2 regions of the Enterobacter sp. JH25 genome follow, and region 2 is predicted to be linked to the other one. Evidence: predicted binding sites of a transcription regulator. Region 2 holds the regulator's gene; the other holds the start of a gene.
The links. The regulator LexA, encoded in region 2, represses DNA repair genes until DNA is damaged. The targets are predictions, from matches to a motif close to TNCTGTATGTACATACAGNA.
Positions count from the first base shown of each region.

Region 1: a site for LexA is predicted at 2,293-2,312, ahead of umuD (translesion error-prone DNA polymerase V autoproteolytic subunit). Genes of this name have one in related genera too.

Region 1 is NZ_CP091320.1:179,617-186,902, forward strand. It holds gene L2Y28_RS23510 (hypothetical protein) at 1-800, opposite strand, end outside; gene L2Y28_RS23515 (hypothetical protein) at 1,023-1,376, opposite strand; gene L2Y28_RS23520 (hypothetical protein) at 1,530-2,138, opposite strand; gene umuD (translesion error-prone DNA polymerase V autoproteolytic subunit) at 2,332-2,766, shown strand; gene umuC (translesion error-prone DNA polymerase V subunit UmuC) at 2,756-4,009, shown strand; gene L2Y28_RS23535 (DsbA family protein) at 4,055-4,864, opposite strand; gene L2Y28_RS23540 (hypothetical protein) at 5,235-5,582, shown strand; gene L2Y28_RS23545 (hypothetical protein) at 5,642-5,902, opposite strand; gene L2Y28_RS23550 (hypothetical protein) at 6,098-6,490, opposite strand; gene L2Y28_RS23555 (thioredoxin fold domain-containing protein) at 6,515-7,264, opposite strand.
Region 2 is NZ_CP091319.1:304,137-311,422, forward strand. It holds gene ubiC (chorismate lyase) at 94-591, shown strand; gene ubiA (4-hydroxybenzoate octaprenyltransferase) at 604-1,473, shown strand; gene plsB (glycerol-3-phosphate 1-O-acyltransferase PlsB) at 1,563-3,983, opposite strand; gene L2Y28_RS01480 (diacylglycerol kinase) at 4,138-4,506, shown strand; gene lexA (transcriptional repressor LexA) at 4,615-5,223, shown strand; gene dinF (MATE family efflux transporter DinF) at 5,287-6,624, shown strand; gene L2Y28_RS01495 (CsbD family protein) at 6,744-6,953, shown strand; gene zur (zinc uptake transcriptional repressor Zur) at 7,002-7,286, opposite strand, start outside.

The DNA of each region.
Region 1 (7,286 bases), on a different replicon from region 2:
TTGCCGGTATACAGTTCCAGACTGCCAACGCCATCGTGGATTTTCTTCACATATTCCATGGCTTCTTCTGTAGTGGCCAGACTTGCCGCTGCAACTTCCTCGAAATAGGGCAGCATTCTTTTGCTGGCATTAGCGATTGCCTGCGTTCGTTGTGTGATGATTTTGCTGATGGCTGTGCTGATCTGCCCTTCTTTTAAGGCCGCTTCTCTGATTTGTTCAATGCGGGTATCTGAAATACCAGAGGACAGAGCATTTTGAACTGATCCAATCGCCAGTGAGGTTACCGCCTGCTGCTCTTGTGGGGGCACTAACGCAACGCTAAGGCCCGTCACAGGGTTTTCACGGTCATCTGTACCTAATTGCTCAATCGCAAGGTCACGGAGCCCCTGAGCATCGCTCACGAGGGCTGTAAGCGATGCCTGTAGGCTATTCACTTCTTCCTGAGCTTGTCTGAGTTCAGCATCCCGGATTACCTTATGGTCGGGTTCAAATACAAAACTGGACAGAAAATCCTTAACCAGGAAGCGATGCTCTCGCATTTCTTTGCCACGTTCCCTACGGTTGCCGCTGCTGTCTTCAGTGACAATAGCTACAGTCTGACCGTAAACGCGGGGATGGGCGCGTAGAATCACTGTGTGCAGCTTATCTTCAACGTAACGCAAAGACGTAATGAGCAGCGTATCCCCTGCCACAATACCCTCTTCAGGGATGCTGTCAGTGGACGTCCAGTACTGACCCGCCAGCAAAGAATGAAATCGCTCTAAACGGTCAATGTTATTTTTGCTGACCAGGTCACCCATATACCTTTCCTTCCAGATTCGTATGTTAGGTGAATCATACCAGATTGCACTTACCGTCTAATAACTCAAAAAACACCAACTTCGGCATTCACTAGAAATGAATCCGTCCACTATTATTCATTAATTAAATAGATTCTTAGATATGAATAGCGCATTGCTTTTAAAGCAGGTTTCGCAAAGGGTTAAAAAAGGCTTCTTAAGTGAAGCCTTTAATAATAAATGCTACTTATCTTCAGAGGGATACATTTCCCAGTATTTATTACGTACATTAACAAGGCAATGGTCTGCTGTTTCTGAAGCGCCTTTGTCGCGGTTTACAAAGGCTTCTGCAACTTCATCCAACTTATCCGGTACCGTATTTAATGGTAATGCCTGCTTCAGGTTGGTGGTTACCAGTTCCTTTGCTTTATCATGATTAAGTTCAGTTCGGATGCTTGCATCTTTACAAATATCATCAACCTTACCATCAAGAATAATGTTTGGGATAGGTTCGTTTTCAACTTTATGTGTAGTATTAGCAGAGGAGCCAAAAGCGACTGACATCATCGCACACAGCAGAATATTTTTTAATTTCATAGTTCACTCCATTATGACTATTGATATCTACTTATGAAGTATTAGTTATATCATGTTTGCCGTCAAAACATAGAACCCACTGTTTTGACTTTAAACATATCATGCTACAACGTTTTTTTGCACGTGACTTTAGTAGGCATGATTTATGAGGTTTCAGCAGGACGTCAGATTGTTGTCGATCCAGTATTGATGCAAGCCTACCGTCCATTTCTTCGATAAGGCCGAAAGTAAAAGCGCTAAACCACAGCAGTTACCAGGAGTAAAAATTCGTATGGGATCTGGAGAACCGACTTTAACACTCATAATGAACTCCAGAATGTTGCCATGGCATAGACTATTTCTAAGCCTGACGATATCTGCTTCAGGTTTTTTACCAGCGTCTATCTTTGCCAACATATTCTTCTCGGCTGGAAATGACAGTAATTCTATCGGCATCCCTTCCTGCTTAGCCTTTCGCATTAAAGCGTTACTCATTACTGACGTACCATCTAAGTCCACCAGTACAGGAACTGACTGCTGAACGTTAACAGTTGATTTCAACTTCAGCGTAACCCTGAGTGATGTTTCGATCCCATTCAGAAAGCTCGTACAGGCCGGTAACCATAGACCATGATGCAGCGCCTCGGTTGCTTGTTTAAAAAACCAGTCAATCACGGGGACAGTGCAATGCTCATAATAGTGATTTACCTCGCTGAACCTTGCCATATAAGCATCGTACTCAGCCTGGTCTTCAGGAGATAAAAAATTTGGTGGGAGGAGCATCAGAATCCTTTCATCCTAGCTTGTATACCTTCTTCGTAGGCCAGCTCGCCATTATCGGTAAAAGATGGTTTTTGATGTTTATGATAAAGCTTAATTTTTCGTCAGGCTTGATAGCGTTACCGGAGAGATTTGATCTTTTCTCTTCAACTCGCAATACTGTTTATACATACAGTACAAGAATTCGAGTGTAGCTATGTCTGTTATCCTTGAGCACATTAGCAACAAGCCTTACGAAATGGCACCTTTTTTCAGTGATTTACTAAGCTGTGGAGTGATGAGTCCGTGCGCCGGGCATGAAGATAATGAATTAAATTTGCATGAATATGTAGTCCGCAACCGCCCCTCAACCTTCTTTGTCAGGGCGGCGGGCCTCAGTATGATCAATGCCGGTATCAATGATGGAGCAATACTGGTTGTGGATCGGTCTTTAACAGCACGACACGGCTCTATCGTCGTTGCGCTGGTGGATGGAGAGTTTACGGTAAAGATCTTACACACGTATCCTGAGCTGCTTTTGATGCCTTCTAATCCAGCCTATAAGCCGATACGTGTAAATCCTGAATCCCTTGAGATATGGGGCGTCGTCACCTTTGCACTGAATCAGTTCAGCCATGTACATGCACGTTGATATTAACGGAGCCTATGCGGCATTTGAGTGTGCGATGGATCCCAAGCTGTCAAAAAAGCCGCTCATCATAGCCAGCAATAACGATTCGTCCGTCATTGCAATGAATAAACTGGCTAAAAGCGTTGGTATTAAGCGTGGGACCCCAATTTTTAAGTGCAGGGATTTGATTCAGCAACACCGGATCGAAGTCCGGAGCTCTAACTTTACTTTGTATGAAGACTACTCAAATCGCTTCCATGAAACGCTGGAAAGCTTCGCGCCTCAATCGAGTCGATATAGCATAGATGAAAATTTCATGTTATTGAAAAACATGAACAAGATAATAGATTATGAAGATTACGGCCGGTTGATCAGAAGTACACTTCTTCATAATCTGTCCCTTACCTGTGGTGTGGGTTGTTCAAGCACCAAAACCCTCGCTAAATTATGCACCTATGCGAGCAAACGATGGGCAGCTACAGGCGGGGTTGTAGTTTTGACTGATCAGGCCAGGATCAGGAAGCTCCTGAGCCTGATCAGTACCAGAGAAATATGGGGTATTGGTCGAAAGATTAGTGAACGCCTGTCGGCTTTCGGGATCATCACTGCCGGTGATTTTTATAATAGCGACGTTCGCTTTTTACGTAAAAGCTTTGGCGTTGAAATCGAGCGTACCTGGCGGGAACTGCATGGCGAACCATGTTTCCGGCTGCACGAGTCTCCTCCTGTCAGGCAACAGATTATCGTTTCCAGAAGTTTTGGTCAGCGCCTTAATGAGATAGGCAAGCTACATGAGGCAGTTTCATTTTTTACCGCCCGGGCGGCAGAGCAGCTGCGCAAGGATGGCTCGTGGACCCGTCAAATCACAGTCTTCATTCAGAGTAGCAATTATGCGCAAGGTGAAAACCGCTACAGCAATTGTGGTATCGAGCCGCTTACCGCTACACAGGACACCCGCGATCTGGTTGATGCAGCCATGACCATCCTGAACCGCATTTACAGACCCGGGATAGCGTATGCGAAAGCAGGGGTAATGCTCTCCGCTATGACTGACGGCACAGAGCAACTCAGCCTGTTTGATACTCGCCCGGCCAGGCCTGGCAGTCAGGCACTGATGAAAGTTATGGACCGGTTCAATAAAGAAAAGCGCGGAGCTCTGTTTTTACTGGGGGAAGGCATTCAACAGGATTTTCGTATGAAGCAGGCCATGCTATCACCGAGATATACGACCCGCTGGGATGAATTACTCGTTGTAAAAGCGTAGCGGCCATGACCGGCATGGCCGTACTCATCAAATGTGAAAGTAACTTTAGGCCCCGCGAGCTTTTTCGATTGCGCCCTGCAAAGTTGCTGCGTCCATAGCCCCGGGGATAAATGTGGTAGTCGCCGCATTCGGCTTTTTCATATTCATAATGATGAAACCGGGTGTGCCGGTGATCCCGAGCGCTTCGCCCAGCTGCATATTGCCGGAGATCACGTTTTCATACCGGTTTTTTTCCCTGTCAGAAAACGTGCTGTTAAACCCTGACTTTTCCACCACAGTATTAAAGTCAGTGAGTTCGAATTTGCGTTGAGAGGTCATGAAGGTATGAGCCACAGCCATCAGGTTGTTGTGGTACTTACGATAGGCTTCAGCACCGAAATTCTGATAGACGTGCAGACCCGTAGCGGCCCCCATGGCAGATACAGGTTTTGAACCGGCAAAAATCGGGAATTCTTTAAAGAAGAATTTTACATCTTTGCTCTGATTCATTACCGATTCAACAACAGGTGTAACCCGCATGCAGTAAATACACTGATAGTCGAAGAACTCGATTACCGCGACGTCGGCGTCATCAGGGCCGATGTTTGGCGTCTCCTTGGTATCCAGCAGAGCTGGCGCATATGGAATTATTCGTTCCACTGAGGCACTCACGTTCTGATTTTCCAGCGCCTTACCTGCTTCCACTAAATAATGGGGATTTTTTACCAGGTAAGTAGCGGCAATTTTGCCAATTTCTTCCTCACTGAGCACCTTCGGTTTAAAATAAGTTGCCGTGATTAACGCCGAGGCAGCGGTAGCAATAACCGCAGAAATTAAAATCGTGGCCATCGGTTTTAAATAAAATTCTTTAGACATAGCTACCTTTATGCTTTTCAGCCTGTTAGTTATTAACCTGCGATGGATTATACTGGCCCGGTAAATCGGAATTATTCGTGAAACAATGCTTTTTGGAGATTAAAGGATGATTAGGCAGGGCTTTATACTCACAACCGCAATGCTTTTGAGTGGATGCGGATATCATTTCGCAAACCAGGTAGATGCGTACGATCTAATGCCTCGTCCTGTTACAAATAAAAGGTTTCAGATAGTCCCTCCGGACGAAAGTATTCAGTCCAGAATGTTTTCAGGCCGTTTTGCTGATGGATTAGCAAAAAAAGGAGTCATTATTTCCACTCACCAGCCAGATTATGTGCTCAGGTTCCGAATCAGCAGCTCACAGGAGAACATGCAGTATAGCGAGCAGCTTCTTACTGGGGTGACAGGCTACGTTGTAGATAAAAAGACAACGAGAACTGACAAGCATGGCGAATTGCATACTGACTATGACTACAAGCCAGTCGATGGGGTAATAGGCACTGAGACGATGTCGCAGATGCACTATATGCGACAGCTGGATGTCGAGGTATACCCGTCAGCGAAAGGAGCAAAGCAGGTTCTGAAAGTGAGTATGCAAAGCAATGCACCTGTGCCGTCAGACAGCATTGCTTATTCAGCAATGATCGACGCCTTTACTGATAAATTTGATGCGCCGCTGCGTTCCGGAAATTATGTTGCAGTGATCCCCTGGAACTGAAAGCAGACGGCGGGAAGAGAATGTTCAAAAGTGACTTTTGGACACGCACATTAACGTGGCTATCGCCCTCCCCCATTAAAATCATAAAGTCGGTAAAGATCGCCCATCGTGATGGAATTGGGCTTATTAATGAACAGATACTGTAACTGTTCTTTATGTTGAGTACTGGCAGCTGCATTCATAAGCACTTCCAGGTAGAACTTGTAGCCTATGCTTCGCTCTGAATACATATACTGGAACTGCATCAGTAAAATGCCTGACATAACATACAACAGCAGCAGACTGAGTAATACAGTGCTATCAGGCTGTTCCAGTGCCATACTGACATACCCTGAACCCAGAATGCACAGAAGCCACCCCGTCATTAGAGCAGGCACCCTACGACTCAGACGTTTATAACAACGTTTTATTACGGGATCCCGGAGATACTTTTTGTCAGGTATCCCCGTTGCTCTGATGACGAAGCTACTGAGTATCGACATCTTTTTTCCTTCTGGACGCTCTCAGTCAATAAATCAGGCCAGGCGCTCATTGAAAGCTACCACGAGCTGCGAATCGGGATTTTTTACCAGTTCGGGCCGGATAACTTTTAGTTGCCTCGTTGGGGCGAGCTCATCTGTAGGCCTGATGGTGGTATTACCCGGCCCCTTGCGGGTACTGTCGGTGTTTACCTTGAGCTTTTTATTTCCCAGGTAGCTTTCCATCTTTTTAGAGATGGTGTCACCTGTGGTCGCAACACCAGAGAGTTCCTTTAGATGTTCACCTTTATCCATTTGTACCGATGACATCAGAAATCCGATTCCGGGATCGTTTTCCGTTCCACAGGCTCCGTACTGACATTGTGCAGCGAAAACGGGCTGTACACCTACAGCAACCAGCATTAACGTACTCAGTAAAGTAGATTTCATACACACCTCTTACAGTCGGAAAAGTTACTTTTGCGCAGCGCCCATTTGGGTCACCAGGTTTTCCGGGCTCAGCCACCCCGTAAATAACTGCGGTTTGCCGCTTAGTGTCACCATGGTAGGAGTACCTTGCAGCGGGATTGTTGAGGCCACCTGGAAATGCGATTTGATAATGTTTAAGCAAGCCTCATCAGGACGTCCTTCCGGGATAGTTGAAACCGGATTCATCGCTGCATCCAGAGCTTCGTTTGGCTTTGCTGAACACCAGATTTTGGCCATGTTCCCGGCTACTACCGAGTTCAGTCCTGCACGTGGGAATGCAAGAAACTTAATCGAAATACCGGCATCAAGATAAGACTTCAGATCATGATGCAGTTTTTGGCAGTATCCACAGGTTATATCGGTAAAGATAGCAAGCCGGTATTTTTCGTTTGGTGATTTGTAGTCGATGGATTTTGTTTTGGATGCGAATTCCCGGACGCCCATTAAAATGGCCTGCTCAGTGGTGTTTACCACATCTTTACCTTTCACGTGGAATAAGCTTCCGGTAAAAATGTAATCTCCGTCTTTGCTCACGTAACTTACCCCCTCCCTGGAAATCACCGTAAAAATATCTTTTACTGGCGAGGGTTCGACGTGCTCGATTGAAAGCCCAATGGCTTTGAGCTTATCCCGGGCTGCATCTGGCAGTACCATTGTATTAACCGGCTCGGCATTCATCGTGAAGGCGGTACTTAATGAAAGAAGTAATACCGATGCCTTAATAATTTTTTTCATTTCCGCTCCTTAAATCGAGCAC
Region 2 (7,286 bases):
TGTTGCGATAGTGATCGTTAAATTCTGTTTGTCCGTCCTCATTTTGCCAATCTGCGATACAATGCTTTTACGTTATGTATCGGAGAGTCTGGCATGTCACACCCCGCGCTAACGCAGCTGCGTGCGTTACGCTATTTCGACCACATCCCTGCGCTTGACCCGGAACAGCTGGACTGGCTGCTGCTGGAAGATTCCATGACAAAACGTTTTGAGCAACAGGGTAAAACGGTCACGGTGACGATGATTCAGGAAGGGTTTGTCTCGCCTGCGGAGATTGCCAGCGAGCTGCCGCTGCTGCCGCAGGAAGAACGCTACTGGCTGCGTGAAATTTTACTCTGTGCGGATGGCGAGCCGTGGCTTGCCGGGCGAACGGTGGTTCCTGAGTCTACACTTTCCGGGCCGGAGCTGGCACTGCAACGCCTCGGCAAAACGCCGCTGGGGCGCTATCTGTTCACCTCGTCTGAACTGACCCGTGATTTTATTGAAATTGGTTGCGATGCCGATTTGTGGGGGCGACGTTCCCGCCTTCGTTTGAGTGGCAAGCCGTTAATACTGACGGAACTCTTTTTGCCTGCATCGCCGTTGTATTAAGAGGGAGAAAAAATGGAGTGGAGTCTGACGCAGAATAAGCTGCTGGCCTATCACCGCCTGATGCGTACTGATAAACCCATTGGCGCGCTGCTGCTGCTGTGGCCGACCTTATGGGCGCTGTGGGTTGCCACGCCGGGCGTACCGCCGCTGTGGATCCTGGCGGTGTTTGTGGCGGGTGTCTGGCTGATGCGCGCTGCGGGCTGTGTGGTCAACGACTATGCTGACCGGAAATTTGATGGACATGTTAAGCGCACCGCGAATCGTCCTTTGCCGAGCGGTCAGGTGACCGGGAAAGAGGCGCGCATCCTGTTTGTGGTGCTGGTGCTTCTCTCTTTCATGCTGGTGTTAACCCTTAACACCATGACCATTCTGCTGTCCGTCGCTGCTCTGGCGCTGGCCTGGGTCTATCCATTTATGAAGCGATACACCCATCTGCCGCAGGTGGTATTGGGTGCGGCATTTGGCTGGTCGATTCCCATGGCGTTTGCCGCGGTCAGCGAGTCCGTTCCCCTCAGCTGCTGGCTGATGTTCCTGGCGAATATTCTCTGGGCCGTTGCGTACGATACCCAATACGCGATGGTCGATCGCGATGACGATCTCAAGATTGGCATCAAATCGACGGCGATCCTGTTTGGCCGTCACGACAAACTGATCATCGGCATATTGCAGGTGGCGGTGCTGGCGCTGATGGTGGCGATTGGTCGCCTGAACGGGCTGAACTGGGAGTTTTACTGGTCCGTGCTGGTGGCGGGTCTGCTGTTTGCGTATCAGCAGAAGCTGATCGTGAAGCGCGAGCGTGAGGCCTGCTTTAAAGCGTTTCTGAATAATAACTACGTCGGGCTGGTGCTGTTTATGGGGCTGGCGATGAGTTACTGGTCATAAAAAAACCGGGTGGCGGCTTCGCCTTACCCGGCCTACGATTTAGCAGAACATGTAGGCCGGGTAAGCGTTAGCGCCACCCGGCTTTAACATCACTCGCCCTGCGTCGAACTCTCAATCGTTAAACGCACATCCGCGGTAATCAGCTCTGCCAGCATCTGGTAAACCTTCATCGTCTCTTCCGGCTCAGCATCGCCCGTATCGCTAATGTAACCTTCGTCGCGCAGCGTCAGCACCAGGGAGCTGAATACCGCTTTGTCGAAGAATTCCGGGGCGTTAATGCCATGCAGAACGGACAGGCGCTGGGCCAGCGTCCGACTCTCTTTTTCCAGCGTACCGCGGTTGATTGACGGGTTAGCACTCAATAACCAGAAGGTAATGGCGTAGCGCTGCAACGTCTCACGCGCACCGGAAGCCAGGAGCTGCAAGGTTCGGGAACGTGACGGATTGATATGCAGTTCGTCATCACTGATGGTAATCAGCCCCTGACGACGCATCTCTGCGGACATTTTATCGAGCTCTGCCGCCAGCTCATCGTTACTCCAGCGCAGGAACAGCTCCGCTTTCAGCATCGGATAGATGGCCTGAATATGGCGCAGCAGCTCCTGACGCGAAATACGGCGGTGCTGGGTAATAATGGCTGCCATCAGTGACGGCAGCATCAGCATGTGAGTGATGTTATTACGGTAGTAGGTCATCAGCACGGCCTGCTCGCGCGGCAGAATGATGATGTCACCAATCGTATCTTTCTCGACTTCGAACTTGTTCATCTGCAACGCGTGATCGATCAATTCGCTGGCGGTGGCAGACGGCACGGTCGAATCCACGGAATACGGCACGTTGCGCATGATATCCAGATAGCAATCAATCTGCTCGGTCAGCTGTTCACGGGTCAGTGAACGCTGGCGAGAGGCCAGAAGCGCGGTACAACACAGGTTCATGGCGTTTGCCGCACCAGCATTGTTGATGCGTACCATCAGCTCGGATGCAATGCCGTTGACCGTTGGCGTCAGCCAGGCCGGACGTACCGCTTCGATAGGATCAATAGACTCGCGCCACTCCGGAACATGATGGTTCAGATACGTCATCAGCGGCAGGGGCTCGCCAAAGTTCACGTAGCCCTGACCGAGGTTGCGCAATTTACTCAGACCACGCAGCATCTGCGGCAGACTCTCTTTCTCTTTGGTCGCACCGCGCAGCTCTTTCGCGTAGGTGCCCACTTCCATCACGTGTTCATAACCGATGTAAATAGGCACCAGCGTGATAGGACGCGTACCGCCACGCAGCATGGCCTGAATGGTCATCGACAGCGTGCCGGTCTTCGGATCGAGCAGACGACCGGTACGGGAGCGACCGCCTTCAACAAAGTACTCCACGGAATAACCGCGGCTGAACAGCTCGCCCAGATACTCCCTGAAGACGGTGGAGTAGAGCTTGTTACCCTTGAAGGTACGACGAATGAAGAACGCACCCAGACGGCGGAAAATCGGACCTGCTGGCCAGAAGTTCAGGTTGATACCGGCAGCAATATGCGGCGGCACCAGGCCCTGGTGATAGAGCACGTAAGAGAGCAGCAGGTAGTCCATGTGGCTGCGGTGGCAGGGCACATAGACAATCTCGTGGCCGTCATGCGCTAACTGACGCACGCGCTCGGCGTTGTGGACGTTAATCCCCTGATAGAGGCGGTTCCACGTGAAACCGAGGATACGGTCAGAGAGACGAATCATCTCGTAGGAGAAGTTCGCGGCGATCTCTTCCATCAGCGCGATTGCGTTCTGCTGCGCTTTCTCGTGCGAAATCTTCTTGCTGCGCGCTTCGTCTTCTACGGCACGGGCAATCGCTTTGGAAGCCAGCAGCTTGTTAAACAGATCCTGACGCGCCGGGAGACGTGGCCCAACGGCCGCCAGACGCTGACGTGCAAAGTGCATTCGCGCAACGCGCGCCAGCTTTTGCGCAATGATTTTGTCAGTACCGTGTTCATCCGCCATGCGGCGCAGTGAAACGGAAGGCGAGAAGCGAACAAAGCTGTCGCGTCCCAGCCATGAGACGGCGAAGAATTTCTGAATGCCGTTGAGCATACGCAGCGGCGGGTTCTCTTCCCCTTTTTCACGCCCCGGACGACGGCCAAACATCACCGACACCGGCACCATCTGCACGTCCAGATCGGGGTTGCTGCGGTGCAGATCGAGGTAATCATGGAACAGCTTAATGGACTCTTCTTTCGGCGTGTAATAGGTGAACACGCGCGGTCCGCCATGGATGAACACGTAGCGCGGCAGCAGCGTACCGTCGACTTCCAGCGGTTCAAGCGGGTCAGGTAAATCGTGCGCCAGACATTGAGCGCGAAGCGTTAGCAGGTCTGCCTTCGAGTTATAAGGCAAAACGTACATAATAGGGCGCGACGTATCGAGCCCTAATTCCAGCGCAGGTTCTGCTGGGATAGACTTACTTTTTACCAGTACGCTTAATGGTAAATTAAGTAATTTGTAGTAAATTCGTGGCCAGCCGGACATAAACGATGTAAAGCCTCTGGTTAATAATGCAATTGCGGCGCAAGGATAACAGAATGCGCGCAAAATTTCTGTTGTTACCCGTCATACTTCAGGTCGCAGCAAAACGCGCTGCGGCTTTAGTTACTGACGCTATTTATCATAAAAGGTTCTTTTAATGGCCAATAATACCACTGGGTTAACTCGAATCATTAAAGCTGCCGGTTATTCATGGAAAGGTTTCCGCGCCGCATGGGTTAATGAAGCCGCTTTCCGCCAGGAAGCGGTTGCCGCAATCGTTGCCGTTGTCATCGCCTGCTTCCTTGATGTTGATGCTATCACCCGCGTACTGCTCATCGGATCTGTCCTTCTGGTGATGATAGTGGAAATTCTGAATAGCGCTATTGAGGCCGTTGTTGACCGAATCGGGTCGGAATTCCATGAACTGTCTGGCCGGGCGAAAGACATGGGTTCCGCTGCCGTACTGCTGTCGATTATCACGGCGGCGATCACCTGGGTCACGCTACTTTGGTCGCATTTCCGATGAGCCTCGAGGAATAATTAAGTCCCTGGTTTTTTGTGCAGTTTTTGGTTCCAAAATCGCCTTTGACTGTATATACTCACAGCATAACTGTATATACACCCAGGGGGCGGTATGAAAGCGTTAACGACCAGGCAGCAAGAGGTGTTTGATCTCATTCGGGATCATATCGGCCAGACGGGTATGCCACCCACGCGTGCAGAAATTGCGCAGCGTCTGGGCTTCCGTTCTCCTAATGCTGCCGAAGAGCACCTTAAGGCGCTTGCGCGTAAGGGCGTGATTGAGATTGTTTCCGGCGCCTCACGCGGCATCCGTCTGCTGGTGGAAGAAGAGAGCGGTATTCCGCTGGTGGGTCGCGTAGCCGCAGGTGAACCTCTGCTGGCGCAGCAGCACATCGAAGGGCACTATCAGGTTGACCCAGGCATGTTCAAGCCGAGCGCCGATTTCCTGCTGCGCGTTAGCGGAATGTCCATGAAAGATATCGGTATTCTGGATGGCGATCTGCTGGCGGTACACAAAACGCAGGACGTGCGTAACGGGCAAGTCGTGGTGGCGCGCATTGATGATGAAGTGACGGTTAAGCGCCTGAAAAAACAAGGCAATACCGTGCAGCTTCTGCCTGAAAACAATGAATTCCCCCCGATTGTGGTGGATCTCCGCGAGCAGAGCTTCTCTATTGAAGGGCTGGCGGTCGGCGTTATCCGCAACGGTGAATGGCTGTAATCTCTTCCTGACAGGCTGTAGTTCCTCTACAGCCTGGCCTGTTTTCTGATTCCGGTAATTTCCATGGCATTGCTAACTTCTGCCGATAAGGCGTTGTGGCGTCTTGCGCTACCGATGATTTTTTCCAATATTACCGTTCCTCTGCTGGGGCTGGTGGATACGGCGGTTATCGGGCATCTCGATTCGCCGATTTATCTTGGCGGCGTCGCGATCGGCGCAACGGCGACCAGCTTCCTCTTTATGCTGCTGCTTTTTCTGCGCATGAGTACGACAGGCCTGACGGCCCAGGCGTATGGTGCAAAAGATCCTCTGCGTCTGGCGCGTGCGCTGGTTCAGCCGCTCATTCTGGCATTCGGTGCCGGCGCGTTAATCGTTCTGTTGCGTACGCCGCTGATTGATCTTGCGCTCCATATTGTAGGTGGCAGCGATGCCGTACTGGAACAGGCCCGGCGGTTCCTCGAAATTCGCTGGCTCAGCGCGCCCGCTTCACTGGCAAACCTGGTCCTGCTGGGCTGGCTGCTGGGCGTGCAGTACGCCCGCGCGCCGGTGATCCTACTGGTGGTGGGCAACCTGCTTAACATTGTGCTCGATCTCTGGCTGGTGATGGGACTGCACATGAACGTCCGGGGCGCGGCGCTGGCTACGGCAATTGCCGAGTACGGGACGCTGCTGATCGGTTTGGGGATGGTCTGGCGCGTGCTGGCGATGCGCGGTATCACCCTGGATCTGCTGAAATCGGCCTGGCGCGGCAATATGCGTAAGCTGCTGGCGCTCAATCGCGACATCATGCTCCGTTCGCTCCTGCTGCAACTCTGCTTCGGCGCATTAACCGTTTTTGGTGCCCGTCTTGGGCCTGAGATCGTCGCCGTCAACGCAGTGCTCATGACGTTACTGACCTTTACCGCTTACGCGCTGGATGGTTTTGCTTACGCCGTCGAGGCGCATTCAGGGCAGGCTTATGGCGCGCGTGAAAGCGGCCAGTTACGCGAAGTCTGGCGTGCTGCCTGTCGTCAGGCGGGTCTGGTGGCGCTGGTCTTTGCTCTGGTTTACGCCTGTTTTGGTGGGCATATTGTCGCGCTTCTCACCTCGTTGCCCGCGCTACGTGAGCTGGCCGATCGCTACATCCTCTGGCAGGTCGTATTACCGGTGGTGGGCGTGTGGTGCTATTTGCTGGACGGCATGTTTATTGGTGCGACGCGAGGGGCGGAGATGCGCAACAGCATGGCCGTCGCTGCGGCGGGGTTCGGCCTGACGCTGCTGACCTTGCCGTATCTCGGCAATCATGGTCTGTGGCTCGCGCTGGCGGTGTTTCTCTCACTGCGTGGCCTTTCGCTGGCCGTTATCTGGCGTCGTCACTGGCGAAACAATACCTGGTTTCCAGCCCCGCACGATATATCGTAACGGTTAAAGATTCCGAATATAAAAATAAATGCCAAATCCTTAACTACAATAATAATCACGTCCAGCAGAAAAGAACGAAGCGGACGATACTCATAGACGCTTAACACGAGGACACGATTATGAATAAAGATGAAATCGGCGGCAACTGGAAGCAATTCAAAGGTAAAGCGAAAGAACAGTGGGGTAAGCTGACAGATGACGATATGACCGTCATTGAAGGTAAGCGCGATCAGCTGGTAGGTAAAATCCAGGAGCGCTACGGTTACGAAAAAGATCAGGCGGAAAACGAAGTCAAAGACTGGGAAACCCGTAACGACTACCGCTGGTAACCGGCACTATCCCCAAAGGGCGGCCATGAGCCGCCTTTTTCTTTGGCCTTAACGCGGCTTTTTCTTCACCAGGATAGAGTGATCGTGCTGACAGGCATCCTGATGACGGCATGACTCCACCTCCACGCAGGCAGAACATAAGCCGTGGGCTTCGATCACGTTATGGCGCAGCGCAAAGCCCATTCTGGCTGCCAGCGTATGCATAATATCTTCCACACCTTCCGCACACTCTTCCTTCACCACGCCACAGCGATCGCAGATAAACATGGCGGACGTGTGAGTAGGCTGGTCAAAAAGATGGCACAGCACATAGCTGTTTGTTGATTCCACTTT